DNA from 2 places in the Streptomyces sp. P9-2B-2 genome. Region 2 is predicted to be linked to the other one. Evidence: predicted binding sites of a transcription regulator. Region 2 holds the regulator's gene; the other holds the start of a gene.
What was found. The regulator HrcA, encoded in region 2, represses chaperone genes, less so after heat shock. The targets are predictions, from matches to a motif close to TTNGCACTCNGNNNNNCNGAGTGCNAA.
Positions count from the first base shown of each region.

Region 1: the regulator HrcA is predicted to act here: its motif matches at 2,087-2,113, upstream of QT196_RS16720 (FmdB family zinc ribbon protein).

Region 1 is NZ_CP129126.1:3,863,857-3,870,387, reverse strand. Features, by position in the region: gene mscL (large conductance mechanosensitive channel protein MscL) at 1-58, opposite strand, end outside; gene QT196_RS16725 (S-methyl-5'-thioadenosine phosphorylase) at 771-1,604, opposite strand; gene QT196_RS16720 (FmdB family zinc ribbon protein) at 1,737-2,075, opposite strand; gene QT196_RS16715 (MFS transporter) at 2,188-3,489, opposite strand; gene QT196_RS16710 (potassium/proton antiporter) at 3,804-5,324, opposite strand; gene QT196_RS16705 (penicillin acylase family protein) at 5,507-6,531, shown strand, end outside.
Region 2 is NZ_CP129126.1:3,069,171-3,075,701, forward strand. Features, by position in the region: gene QT196_RS13450 (16S rRNA (uracil(1498)-N(3))-methyltransferase) at 194-937, opposite strand; gene QT196_RS13455 (nitronate monooxygenase) at 934-2,022, opposite strand; gene dnaJ (molecular chaperone DnaJ) at 2,120-3,256, opposite strand; gene hrcA (heat-inducible transcriptional repressor HrcA) at 3,257-4,273, opposite strand; gene QT196_RS13470 (MBL fold metallo-hydrolase) at 4,468-5,202, shown strand; gene QT196_RS13475 (DUF3097 domain-containing protein) at 5,238-6,071, shown strand; gene QT196_RS13480 (Uma2 family endonuclease) at 6,049-6,531, opposite strand, start outside.

The DNA of each region.
Region 1 (6,531 bases), 790 kb from region 2:
CGTTGCCGCGCATCAGGAATTCCTTGAATCCCTGAAGGACGCCCTTGCTCTCGCTCACCTGACAGCCTCTTTCCATGCTCACTACGGACGGTGCACCAACAATCAGCACCGCAACTTACGGCAGGGCAGGGCGGAGGTGTCCAGTCGTGTGACATGAACCATCCGGCAGCCGGTGCGTCGGCACGGAATCGGAGGTTCCGGGGGAGGGGTCCGAGCGTGCGGGCCGTAGGGACGGAAACCGCGGTACCGGTGCGGTGGGCGCGCCCCCATTGGCGCGCGGCGGGTGCCCCGCCATGCGCAGCAGTCTCGCGTGGGGTCGGCGTGGAGGCCACTTGATCTTGGAGCATGGTCACCGCCCGCCCGGGGTCGCCGCCGACGGGCAGCCGGGGGCCGGAGCGTCTCGTACGGCACCGTACGACGCCCCGCCGGCCAGTGCTGCGGCGGTCAGTGCCAGGCCGGCGGCCAGTAAGCGCTGCCGCGCGGGCCGTCCCCACCGGTGTCTGCCGCCGCGCGCCCGGACCGGTGCGAAGTGCGGCACGTCACACGGCGGGGGAGCGGGCAGCGGCGGGGAGAGGGGATCGGGGAGGGCCGGGGAAGCGGGAGCGGGCGTGGTCCGGAGCATGGGCACCGCCAGGGGGTGAGGGGTCGGGTGAACCGCTGATCACCACCGTGCCGGAAGACTCCGCCCGCCCGCTCCGGGCTGTGGACGGCCCCGCTCCTGTGGACAACTCGGCCACCCGGGAGGGGGAGGCCGAGCGCGTCCCGGGGCGTTACGGCAGCTCGATGCCCAGGTCCCAGCCGGCGTGGGCGCCGGTGCACAGGCAGTCGCGGGTGGAGTTGTCGGGCAGTGCGGCGACCGCGTCGAAGAGGACCTCGCGCAGCCGGCCGACGTTCTCGGCGAAGACCCGGAAGACCTCGTCGTGGGAGACGCCCTCACCGGTCTCGGTGCCCGCGTCCAGGTCGGTGACCAGGGTCAACGAGGTGTAGCAGAGGCTCAGTTCGCGGGCCAGGACGGCTTCGGGGTGGCCGGTCATGCCGACCACCGACCAGCCCTGTGCGGCGTGCCAGCGCGATTCGGCGCGGGTCGAGAAGCGGGGGCCCTCGATGACGACGAGGGTGCCGCCGTCGACCGGTTCCCAGTCCCGGCCGCGGGCCGCCGAGAGGGCGGCCTGTCGCCCCGTGGGGCAGTACGGGTCGGCGAAGGTCAGATGGACGACGTTGGGGACGCTGCCGTCGGGGAGCGGCTCGCCGTCGAAGTAGGTCTGGGTGCGGGCCTTGGTGCGGTCGACGAGCTGGTCGGGGACCAGCAGCGTGCCGGGGCCGTACTCGGGGCGCAGTCCGCCGACCGCGCACGGGCCGAGGACCTGGCGTACGCCGAGCGAGCGCAGGGCCCACAGATTGGCGCGGTAGTTGATGCGGTGCGGCGGGAGGTGGTGGTCGCGGCCGTGCCGGGGCAGGAACGCGACCTGGCGGCCGGCGACCTCTCCCAGGAACAGCGAATCGCTCGGGCGCCCGTACGGGGTGTCCACCGTGATCTCGGTCACGTCGTCGAGGAAGGAGTAGAAACCCGATCCGCCGATAACGCCAATCTCCGCGTCAGCCATGCCGATCACACTATCGGGGCGCGGCGGCGGGGGAAGGCGGGTGGCGGGAACGAAAGAAACCCGTAAGGCGACGGACCCCGCTAAGGCGACGGACCCCGCTAAGGCGACGGCGGGGTCCGGGCACGTGCGGAGTCAGGCGGCGGAGCTGGTGCCCGAGCTGCTGCCGGTGGACGAAGCGGCGGCCGGGGCGGAGGACTTGCTGTCGGAGCTGCCGGACGAGGAGCTCGACGAGTCCGAGGAGGACGTCGTGCCCGACGTGGAGGCGCTCTTGGCGGGGCTGCTGCTGGACGACGAGCCGCGGCTGTCGTTGCGGTAGAAGCCGGAGCCCTTGAAGACGATGCCGACCGCGGAGAACACCTTCTTGAGGCGTCCGTCGCAGGCCGGGCACTCCGTGAGCGCGTCGTCGGTGAACTTCTGCACCGCCTCGAGGCCCTCGCCGCACTCGGTGCACTGGTACTGGTAGGTCGGCACTTGTCTTCCTCCTGGCACTCTCACTCGATGAGTGCTAACGACGCTCCATATTGCAGTATTCCCGCCCGCCAGTCCACCGTGACCGGCGGACGGTGACCGACTCCACGCCGGGTCAGGCGCGCGCCAGCTCCCGTTCGCGGTCCTCGGAAACGGCCGTAACCGGGGCCTCGGCGCCGTCCGCCGGGGCGCCGGCGGCCACGGTCGAGGAGCGCGGCAGCAGGTGGGCGCGGAGCGCCAGCAGCACCGTCAGGGCCAGCGCCGTACCTGCCAGCGGCACCAGGAAACCCATACTCGGGCCGAAGCGGTCCGCCAGTTGGCCGGACGAGGTGGCCGCGGCGGCCTGGCCCAGCGCGACCGCGCCGGTCAGCCAGGTGAAGGCCTCGGTGCGGGCGGCGGCCGGCACCAGCGACTCCACGAGGGTGTAGCCGGTGATCAGGGCCGGGGCGATGCACAGGCCGACGACCAGGCCGACGGCGCCCAGCAGCGGCACCGCGGTGACCGTCCACAGCGGGGTGGTGGCCAGCGCCAGCAGCCCGTAAGCGACCAGCAGCCGGCGCCGCGGGCCGACCTTCCAGGCGATCGCGCCGCAGGCGATACCGGCGAGCATGTTGCCGCCTGCGAAGATCCCGTAGAGCACGCCGTTGATGCCGGGCTGCCCGATGTGCTCGGTGAAGGCCGTCAGCGAGACCTGCATCCCGCCGAAGACGGCGCCGATGCCGAGGAACGCCACGATCAGGACGCGTACGCCGGGCACCGACAGGGCCGAGACCCGCGGCCGGTCACCGGCCTGCGGCCGGTGCACCGCCGGCTGGCTGCGCCGCTGCGCGGCGAACAGCAGCCCGCCGGCCAGGGTCAGTACGGCCTCGGCGACCAGCCCGGCCGCCGGGTGGACGCCCGTGCACAGCGCGGTCGCCAGCACCGGGCCGACCACGAAGGTGAACTCGTCCGTCACCGACTCGAAGGCGGCGGCCGTCGGCATCAGCGGACTGCCGCCGAGCCGGGCGGCCCAGCGGGCCCGCACCATCGGGCCGACCTGCGGCGTCGAGGCGCCCGTGGGGACCGCCACCGCGAGCAGCGCCCACAGGGGGGCGTGGGCCAGGGCGAGGATGATCAGCGCCACGACGCCGGCGACATGCGCCAGGACGCCGGGGATCAGCACCGCGCGCTGCCCGAAGCGGTCGGCGAGCTTGCCGCTCTGCGGGGCGAACAGGGCCATCGCGACACCGGTCGTGGCGGACACCGCGCCCGCGGTGCCGTACGAGCCGGTGGTGGACTGGACGAGCAGCACGATGCCGATCGTCAGCATGGCGAAGGGCTGCCGGGCCAGAAAGCCGGGCAGCAGGAATGTCCATGCACCAGGGGTGCGGAGCAGTGGTCCGTATCCGGAACGGGAGTCCTTGACCGCGGATGCCACGGCCGGGCCTTTCTGCCGCCTGGTAGCGCGCCACCCGCGAGGTCGTCACGGGAACGCGCCGAGAGCTGTCCTCTCGCGCAGGACCGAGTGATACCGCGTGGTCCGCACCGGAGAGGTGGCTGCGTAAGGCAGGGGGACCGCGGCCGCCGAGCGGTCGCGCCAGCTCTGCATCAGGCAGAGTTGGTTCGTCGATGTGCCTCTTCATACTACAGGCCGCGGGGCGTGAAGCCCTGGGATAAGTCAGGGCTTCACGCGGAATCCCTTGGGATCCGTGGAGAGATGCAGCACATTCCCGTCCAGGGGGCGGACACGCCCTAGCGGTGGCGGTGGTGTGACCGTCCCGTGGGGCCGCCGGTGCCCAGCCAGCCGGCCAGCTTGCCGCCCTGGGAGACCGCCTGGAGCCGCCGCTCGGCCGCGTCCCGGACCGGATCGGTGGCGACCACCAGCAGCTCGTCGCCGCGCCGCAGCACCGTGGAGGGCGACGGCACGAAGCTGGAGCCGTCCCGGACGATGAGGGTGACCGCGGCGCCCGCGGGCATCCGGAGCTCGCCGACCTCGACGCCGTGCATACGGGACGCCGGGCCGATGGACGTGGACAGCAGATGGCCGCGCAGCCGCTCCAGGGGCGCCGATTCGATGCCCAGGTCGGCGGCCTCCTCGCCGTCGCCCAGCCGCAGGCGTCGGGCCAGCCAGGGCAGGGTCGGCCCCTGGATGAGGGTGTAGACCACGACCAGCACGAAGACGATGTTGAAGACCCGTTCGCTGCCGGGCACATCGCTCACCATCGGGATGGTGGCCAGCACGATCGGCACCGCACCGCGCAGCCCGGCCCACGACAGGAGGGTCTTCTCCCGCCACGGCACCCGGAACGGCAGCAGCGCCACGAACACGGACGTCGGCCGGGCCACCAGCGTGAGGATCATGCCGATCACCAGCGCCGGGACGATGTCGTCGAGCAGGTTGTGCGGGGTCACCAGCAGTCCCAGCAGGACGAACATGCCGATCTGGCCGAGCCAGCCGAGGCCCTCGGCGAAGCCGCGGGTGGCCGGGGCGTGCGGCAGTTTGGCGTTGCCGAGGATCACCGCGGCCAGGTAGACGGCGAGGAAGCCGGAGCCGTGCGCCAGGGCGCCGGCCGCGTAGGCGGAGACCGCGATGGCCATGACGGCGATCGGGTACAGACCGGACGCGGGCAGCGCCACATGCCGCATGGCGTACGCGCCGAGCCAGCCGATGGCCAGTCCGATGGCGGCGCCGATCGCCAGCTCCAGGGCGATCTCACCGAGCAGGGTGTACCAGTGCTCGACCGGTCCCGCGGCGGAGAAGGCGACGACGAGGATGACCACGGGGGCGTCGTTGAAGCCGGATTCGGCTTCCAGTACGCCGGTCAGGCGGGCCGGCAGCGGCACACTGCGCAGCACGGAGAAGACGGCCGCGGCGTCCGTGGAGGAGACCACGGCGCCGATCAGCAGCGCCTGGCGCCAGTCGAGCCCGGCCAGATAGTGCGCTCCGGCCGCGGTGACCCCCACGCTCACCGCGACGCCGACCGTCGAGAGCGCTGCCGCCCGGGGCAGCGCCGGTTTGATCTCTTTCCACTTGGTGCCCAGGCCGCCCTCGGCGAGGATCACGACCAGCGCGGTATAGCCCAGGAGTTGGGTCAGCTCGGCGTTGTCGAAGATGACGCCACCGGGCCCGTCCTGCCCTATGGCGACGCCTATCCCCAGGTAGATGAGCAGGCTGGGGAGCCCGCTGCGCGAGGAGAGCCGTACCGCGGCGACCGCGATGAGCAGTACGAGCGAGCAGATCAGCAGGAGTTCATTGAGGTGGTCGACAGACAGGAGCTGATCCTTCCTCGCACGGGTTCCGGGGGCGGCTTTCCTTACCGTATCTAGTTACTGAGGCTAACAATTTACCATTACTTGAATGTTGGCTGTGCTGGCGGTGACTCCGCGTAGGGGTCTTTGAACCCGTGCGCCTATGGTTGCTCCAGCACTCCCACCCTGCCCCTCGAAGGACAGAGATGCCCGCCAACAAGTCCGGCCCAGTCCCCAGGAAGAAGAAGGGGCGGCGCGGCCGCCTCGTCGCGATTACGGTCGTGCTGCTGCTCGTGGCGGGCATCGGCTTCGGCGCGTTCTGGGGTGTCAGTACCGTCCGCGCGTCGTTCCCGCAGACCACGGGCTCACTCAAACTCCCGGGACTGACCAACCCGGTGGACGTCACCCGCGATGCCCACGGCATTCCGCAGATCTACGCCGACACCGACGAAGACCTCTTCCGCGCCCAGGGGTACGTCCAGGCCCAGGACCGCTTCTGGGAGATGGATGTCCGGCGGCACATGACCGCCGGCCGGCTCTCGGAGATGTTCGGCAAGAGCCAGGTCAAGACCGACTCGTTCCTGCGCACCCTCGGCTGGCGCGAGGTGGCGCAGAAGGAGTACGACACCAAGCTGTCGCCCAGCACCAAGAAGTACCTCCAGTCCTACTCCGCGGGCGTCAACGCCTACCTCAAGGACCACGAGGGTTCGGCGGTCTCCCTGGAGTACGCGGCGCTGGACTTCGAGAACGACTACAAGCCCGAGAAGTGGACCCCGGTCGACTCGGTGGCCTGGCTCAAGGCGATGGCCTGGGACCTGCGCGGCAACATGAAGGAGGAGATCGACCGGTCGCTGATGACCAGCCGCTTCACCCCCGCGCAGATCGCCCAGCTCTACCCGGCATACCCGTACAAGCGGAACAAGCCGATCGTCGAGGGCGGCGCGGTCGACCCCGCCTCCAAGCGGTTCACGCCCGGCGCTTCGGCGAACGCCGCCCCGGCGAACCCCGGCGGGGTCACCGCCGGCCTCCAGTCGCAGCTGTCCTCGCTGTCCAAGACGATGGACGAGGTCCCGGCTCTGCTCGGTCCCAACGGCAACGGCATCGGCTCCAACTCCTGGGTCGTCTCCGGCGCCCACACGACCACCGGCAAGCCGCTGCTCGCCAACGACCCGCACCTGGCCCCCCAGATGCCGTCGCTCTGGTACCAGATGGGCCTGCACTGCCGCACCAC
Region 2 (6,531 bases):
GACGTAAAGCGAAGCAGTCCGGACACCCCCACCCGCGCAGGCCCGTCACCGCACCCAACAGCCCCGCGCAGCGGACCCGCCCGCCGCAGGCGAAAAACGGCGAGGGCACCGCGTCAGCGGGCCACAAACGCCGAGCAACCCCCACGGCGAAAAAGCCAAAAACGTGGGGCAAAAGCAAAGCGCAGCGGACCGGTTAGGCCCACCGCCCCGTACGCCCCAACAGCAACGCGACGGCCGCCGTCCCGGCCGTCGACGTGCGCAGCACGCTCGCCCCCAGCCGGTAAGGCCTCGCGCCGGCCTCGGCGAAGGCGGTGAGCTCCTCCGGGGAGACTCCCCCTTCCGGGCCGACGACGAGCACGATCCGGCCCTCGGCGGGGAGTTCGGCGGTGGCGAGCGGTGCGCTGCCCTCCTCGTGGAGGACGGCCGCGAAGTCGGCGTCGGCGAGCAGCGCGGCCACCTGCTTGGTCGTCAGCGGGTCGGCGACCTCGGGGAAGGTCAGCCGGCGCGACTGCTTGCCGGCCTCGCGGGCGGTGGCCCGCCATTTGCCCAGCGCCTTGGCGGCCCGCTCGCCCTTCCACTGGGTGACACAACGCGCCGCCGGCCAGGGCACGATGGCGTCCACCCCGGTCTCGGTCATCGTCTCGACGGCCAACTCCCCGCGGTCGCCCTTGGGGAGCGCCTGGACGACGGTGATCGTGGGGCGGGGCGGGTCCTCGGTGCGCAGTCCGGTGACCGCGACGGTGAGCCGGTCCTTGCCCTCGACAGCGGCGACCGTGCCGTAGGCGCCGGTGCCGTGACCATCCGTCAGGACGACCTCTTCACCGGCCCGCAGCCGGCGCACCGACACCGCGTGCCGGCCCTCGGGACCGTCCAGCATCAGGGTGCCACCGGCCCGTACGCCCGCGAGGGACTCGACGAGGAACACCGGCGCGGTCATGCCGCGCCGCCGTTGGCGGGGCGCTGCAACGCGGCGCGCGCGGCGTCCAGTTCGGCCGCCAGCACCTCCACCAGCTGGCGGGCGGGCAGCTCCCGCGCCAGCCGGTGTCCCTGCCCCGCCCACAGGTTCATGCCCTGGGCGTCGCCCGCCTTGGCGGCGGCCTTGCGCACGGTGGAGGTGAGGTAGTGGACGGCCGGGTAGGCGGCCGGTGCGTAGGGGCCGTGTTCGCGCAGGAAGCGGTTGACCAGCCCGCGGGCCGGCCGCCCGGAGAACGCCCGGGTCAACTCCGTATGGGTGAACAGGGGGTTGGTCAGTGCCTGCTTGTGCAGCGGGTTGGCGCCCGACTCGGGGGTGGCGAGGAAGGCGGTGCCCAGCTGCGCCATGGTCGCCCCGGCGGCCAGCACCGCCGCGATCTGCGCCCCGCGCATCAGCCCGCCCGCGGCGATCATCGGGATCTGTACGGCCTCCCGGATCTGGCCGAGCGCCGCCAGCAGCCCGAGCCCCGCGCCGGTCCCGTCCGCATGCGGGTCGTCCCGGTGGGTGCCCTGGTGGCCGCCGGCCTCCACGCCCTGCACACACACCGCGTCCGCGCCCGACCACTGCGCGGCCTGTGCCTCGGCTGCGGTGGTGACCGTGACGATGGTGTACGTACCGACCTTGGCGAATGCGTCGAGGACGGCGCGCGAGGGGCAGCCGAAGGTGAAGGACACCACCGGCACCGGGTCCTCGCGCAGTATCGCGAGCTTGGCCTCGTAGCCGTCGTCGATGGGCCCGTCGGTGTCGCCGAGTTCGGTCTCGTACCAGGTGGCCTCACCGGCGAGCTGTTCGCGGTAGACCTCGACGACGGAGCCGTCGGCCAGGGAGGGCTGCGGCATGAACAGGTTGACGCCGAAGGGCCGGTCGGTCAGCGACCGCAGCTGTTTGATCTCCTGGTACATCCCGTCGGCGGTTTTGTAGCCGGCGGCGAGGAAGCCGAGACCGCCGGCCTCGCAGACGGCGGCGGCGAGCTCGGGTCCGGAGCCGCCTCCCGCCATCGGGGCCTGCACGATCGGGTAGCGGCAGAGATCGCTTGGTGCGGTGGGCATGAGCACATCGTGTCACGCCCATCCCACCGCCCCGAACAGGGGCGGTGGCTGTCAACCGGGCCCGGGGAACCTCCGCGGACCCCCGGGCCGACCTGGGCTATCGCCCGTTGAAAGCGTCCTTCAGCCGCGAGAACAGACCCTGCTGTCCCGGCTGGAACTGCCCCGTGGGCCGCTCCTCACCGCGCAGCTTGGCCAGCCGCCGCAGCGCCTCCTCCTGCTCGGGTTCGAGCTTGGTGGGCGTCTGCACCTCGACATGGACGATGAGGTCGCCGCGGCCACCGCCGCGCAGATGGGTCACACCGCGCTGGTGCAGCGGGATCGACTGGCCGGACTGGGTACCGGGCCGGACGTCGATCTCCTCGACCCCGTCCAGCGTCTCCAGCGGGCACTTCGTGCCCAGCGCCGCCGCCGTCATCGGGATGGTGACCGTGCAGTGCAGATCGTCGCCGCGCCGCTGGAAGGTGGGGTGCGGCAGCTCGTGGATCTCCACGTAGAGATCACCGGCGGGGCCGCCGCCGGGGCCGACCTCGCCCTCGCCCGCGAGCTGGATGCGGGTGCCGTTGTCGACACCGGCCGGGATCTTGACGGTCAGGGTGCGGCGGGAGCGGATCCGCCCGTCGCCCGCGCACTCGTGGCACGGCGTCGGGACGACCGTGCCGAAGCCCTGGCACTGCGGGCACGGCCGCGAGGTCATGACCTGGCCCAGGAACGACCGGGTGACCTGCGAGACCTCACCGCGGCCGCGGCACATGTCACAGGTCTGCGCCGAGGTACCCGGCGCCGCGCCCTCGCCGCTGCACGTCGTACAGACGACGGCGGTGTCGACCTGGATGTCCTTGGTCGTGCCGAAGGCCGATTCGGTCAGCTCGACATCGAGCCGGATCATGGCGTCCTGGCCGCGGCGGGTGCGCGAGCGCGGCCCGCGCTGCGACGCGGTGCCGAAGAACGCGTCCATGATGTCGGAGAAGTTGCCGAAGCCCGCGCCGAAGCCGCCCGCGCCCTGGCCGCCGCCCGCCTGCGAGAGGGGGTCGCCGCCGAGGTCGTAGACCTGCTTCTTCTGCGGGTCCGAGAGCACCTCGTAAGCGGCGTTGATCTCCTTGAACCGCTCCTGGGTCTTCGGATCCGGGTTCACGTCCGGGTGCAGCTCGCGCGCCAGCCGGCGGAAGGCTTTCTTGATCTGGTCCTGCGAGGCGTCGCGTCCGATACCGAGGACCGAGTAGTAATCCGTGGCCACTTACGACTCCGCGAGGATTTGTCCGACGTAACGTGCCACTGCGCGTACCGCTCCCATCGTTCCGGGGTAGTCCATGCGGGTCGGTCCGACCACGCCGAGTTTGGCGACTGCCTCGTCGCCCGAACCGTAGCCGACCGTGACGACCGATGTGGACGCCAGGCCTTCGTGGGCATTCTCATGCCCGATACGTACGGTCATGCCCGAGTCCTTGGCTTCCCCGAGCAGCTTGAGCATCACCACATGCTCCTCAAGGGCCTCCAGCACCGGCCGGATGGTCAGGGGGAAATCGTGCCCGAAGCGCGTGAGATTGGCGGTGCCGCCGATCATCAGCCGCTCTTCGGTCTCCTCCACCAGAGTTTCCAGCAACACCGACAGCACTGTCGAGACCGTGCCGCGGTCGTCCTGCTCGAAGGACTCCGGGAGATCCTGCACCAACTGCGGCACATCCGCGAACCGGCGCCCCACGACCCGGCTGTTGAGCCGGGCCCGCAGATCCGCCAGCGAGGTCTCGCCGAACGGTGCCTGGCAGTCGATGAGCCGCTGCTCGACCCGCCCGGTGTCCGTGATCAGCACCAGCATCAGCCGGGCCGGGGCCAGGGCCAGCAGCTCGACGTGCCGGACCGTGGACCGGGTCAGGGACGGGTACTGCACGACCGCGACCTGCCGGGTCAGCTGCGCCAGCAGCCGGACCGTGCGGCCCACCACGTCGTCGAGGTCGACGGCGCCGTCCAGGAAGTTCTGGATCGCCCGCCGCTCCGGACTGGACAGCGGCTTCACACCGGCCAGCCTGTCGACGAAGAGGCGGTAGCCCTTGTCGGTCGGGATGCGCCCGGCACTCGTGTGCGGCTGGGCGATGAAACCCTCGTCCTCCAGGACGGCCATGTCGTTGCGGACGGTGGCCGGGGAGACACCGAGCTGATGGCGTTCGGTCAGGGCCTTGGAGCCGACCGGCTCCTCCGTCCCGACATAGTCCTGGACGATGGCGCGCAGCACTTCGAGCCTGCGTTCACTGAGCATCCCGCGCACCTCCAGTCCGGCCGTCCGCCGTCTCGACTCTCCTGGCACTCACACGGGCCGAGTGCCAGACCTTGAGCCAGTGTACGGCCGAGTAGCACGGACACGGCAAGGGCGGCCGCACACAGCACCCGCCCGGTGCCCGTGTTCGGCCGATCTGTCGGGCAACGCTATCGCGATGGCGCTAGCGTCTCGGTATGCATACGTCTTGGGAAGAGGCCGGTTGGGAACAGCTCGGTGACGGTGTCGCCAGGCGCCGGATGCCGGGCTGGGACGAGACGATCGGCGTGATCGCGGGCACCACCGGCGTCATGATCGTCGACACCGGCGCGACCCTGCGCGACGGCGCGGATCTGCGACGGGCGATCCGCGGGGTGCTGGGCCGGGACGTGACGCATGTCGCGCTCACCCACCCGCATTTCGATCACGTCCTGGGCACCGCCGCGTTCGCGGGCGTCAAGGTCTTCGGCGCGGCCGGTCTCGGTGATCTGCTGCGCCGCGGCAAGGACACGCTGCGGCACGACGCGATCCGGCACGGCGTCGACCGCGACGCGGCCGCCGAGGCCGCCGATCTGCTGGTCGCCCCGCACCACCACGTCCACGACCAGCTGACCGTCGAGCTCGGCGACCGGCAGGTGCTGCTCGCCAATGTCGGCCCCGCGCACTCGACGCACGATCTCGCGGTCCTGGTACCGGGCCGGGGCGGGTCCCCGGAGATCGTCTTCTGCGGCGATCTGGTCGAGGAGTCCGGCGAACCCCAGGCGGGCCCGGACGCGCTGCCGCAGCGCTGGCCCGGCGCACTGGACCGGCTGCTGGCCCTCGGCGGCGAGGACGCGCGGTATGTGCCCGGCCACGGCGCCGTGGTGGACGCCGCCTTCGTCCGCGCCCAGCGCGCCGCCCTCGCCGCCCGCTTCGGCGTCGCCCCCTCCTGACCCCCGCCCGCTCACCCACGGACAGGCCCCACTCGATGCAGAACAGGCACTACAGCCCCGACCTCACCCCACCCTGGAAGAAGCAGCGCCCGGCGCCCGAGGTGCCCGCCGATCCCGATCTGGTCGTCGAGGAGGTCACCTCGGGTTTCTGCGGCGCCGTGATCCGCTGCGAGAAGACCGCCCAGGGCCCGACGGTCACCCTGGAGGACCGCTTCGGCAAGCACCGCGTCTTCCCCATGGAGCCGCGCGGCTTCCTCCTGGAGGGGCGGGTGGTCACCCTCGTACGCCCCCAGGGCAGACCGGCCGCCACCACTCCGGCGCGTACGGCCTCCGGTTCCCTGGCCGTCCCCGGCGCCCGCGCACGGGTCGCCCGCGCCGGGCGCATTTACGTGGAGGGCCGGCACGACGCCGAGCTGGTGGAGCGGGTGTGGGGCGACGACCTGCGCATCGAGGGCGTCGTCGTGGAGTACCTGGAGGGCGTCGACGACCTCCCCGCGATCGTCCGCAGCTTCTCCCCCGGCCCGGACGCCCGCCTCGGCGTCCTCGTCGACCATCTCGTCCCCGGCTCGAAGGAGTCCCGGATCGCGGCCGGGGTGACCGGTGACCACGCGCTGGTGGTGGGCCACCCGTACATCGACATCTGGGAGGCCGTGAAACCGTCCTCGGTCGGCATCCCGGCCTGGCCGACCGTCCCGCGCGGCCAGGACTGGAAGACGGGCGTCTGCCGGTCCCTGGGCTGGCCGGAGAACACGGGCGCCGCCTGGCAGCGGATCCTCTCCTGCGTGCGCTCCTACAAGGACCTGGAGCCGGCGCTGCTGGGGCGGGTGGAGGAGCTGATCGACTTCGTCACGGCCGGCGGTGCGGCCTGACGTTGGGGAGGGTCCCGAATTCGCTGGTGTCCAGCTCGATGCCGAGCAGCTCCAGCGGCACAGGGTCGCCGAATTTGGTGATCCGCTGCACCGCGTAGTCGGCCGCGTCGCCGACGCCGGCGGGTTCGGTGAGCAGGACGCAGTGGGCGACGATGGGATCAATGATCAGGTACGCGGGCACCTTGCCCGCCGCGTAGATCCCGCGCTTGATTCCGTAGTCACGGTCGACGCTGTTCTTGGAGACGACTTCGACAAGCATCGTGACCACTCCTGACGGCAGAAGCCGGCCGGAGTCCGGTCCGGCGTCGCTTTTCAGCACCACGAGATCGGGCACCGGTTCGCTCTGCTCGCTCAGGATGTCGATGTCCTGGGTCATCAGCCATTCCCAGCGGTCGCTGGGAAGCTGCAACGCCACGGACCGCACGATCCGGTTGCGGACCAGATCCGGCCCCGCCATCAT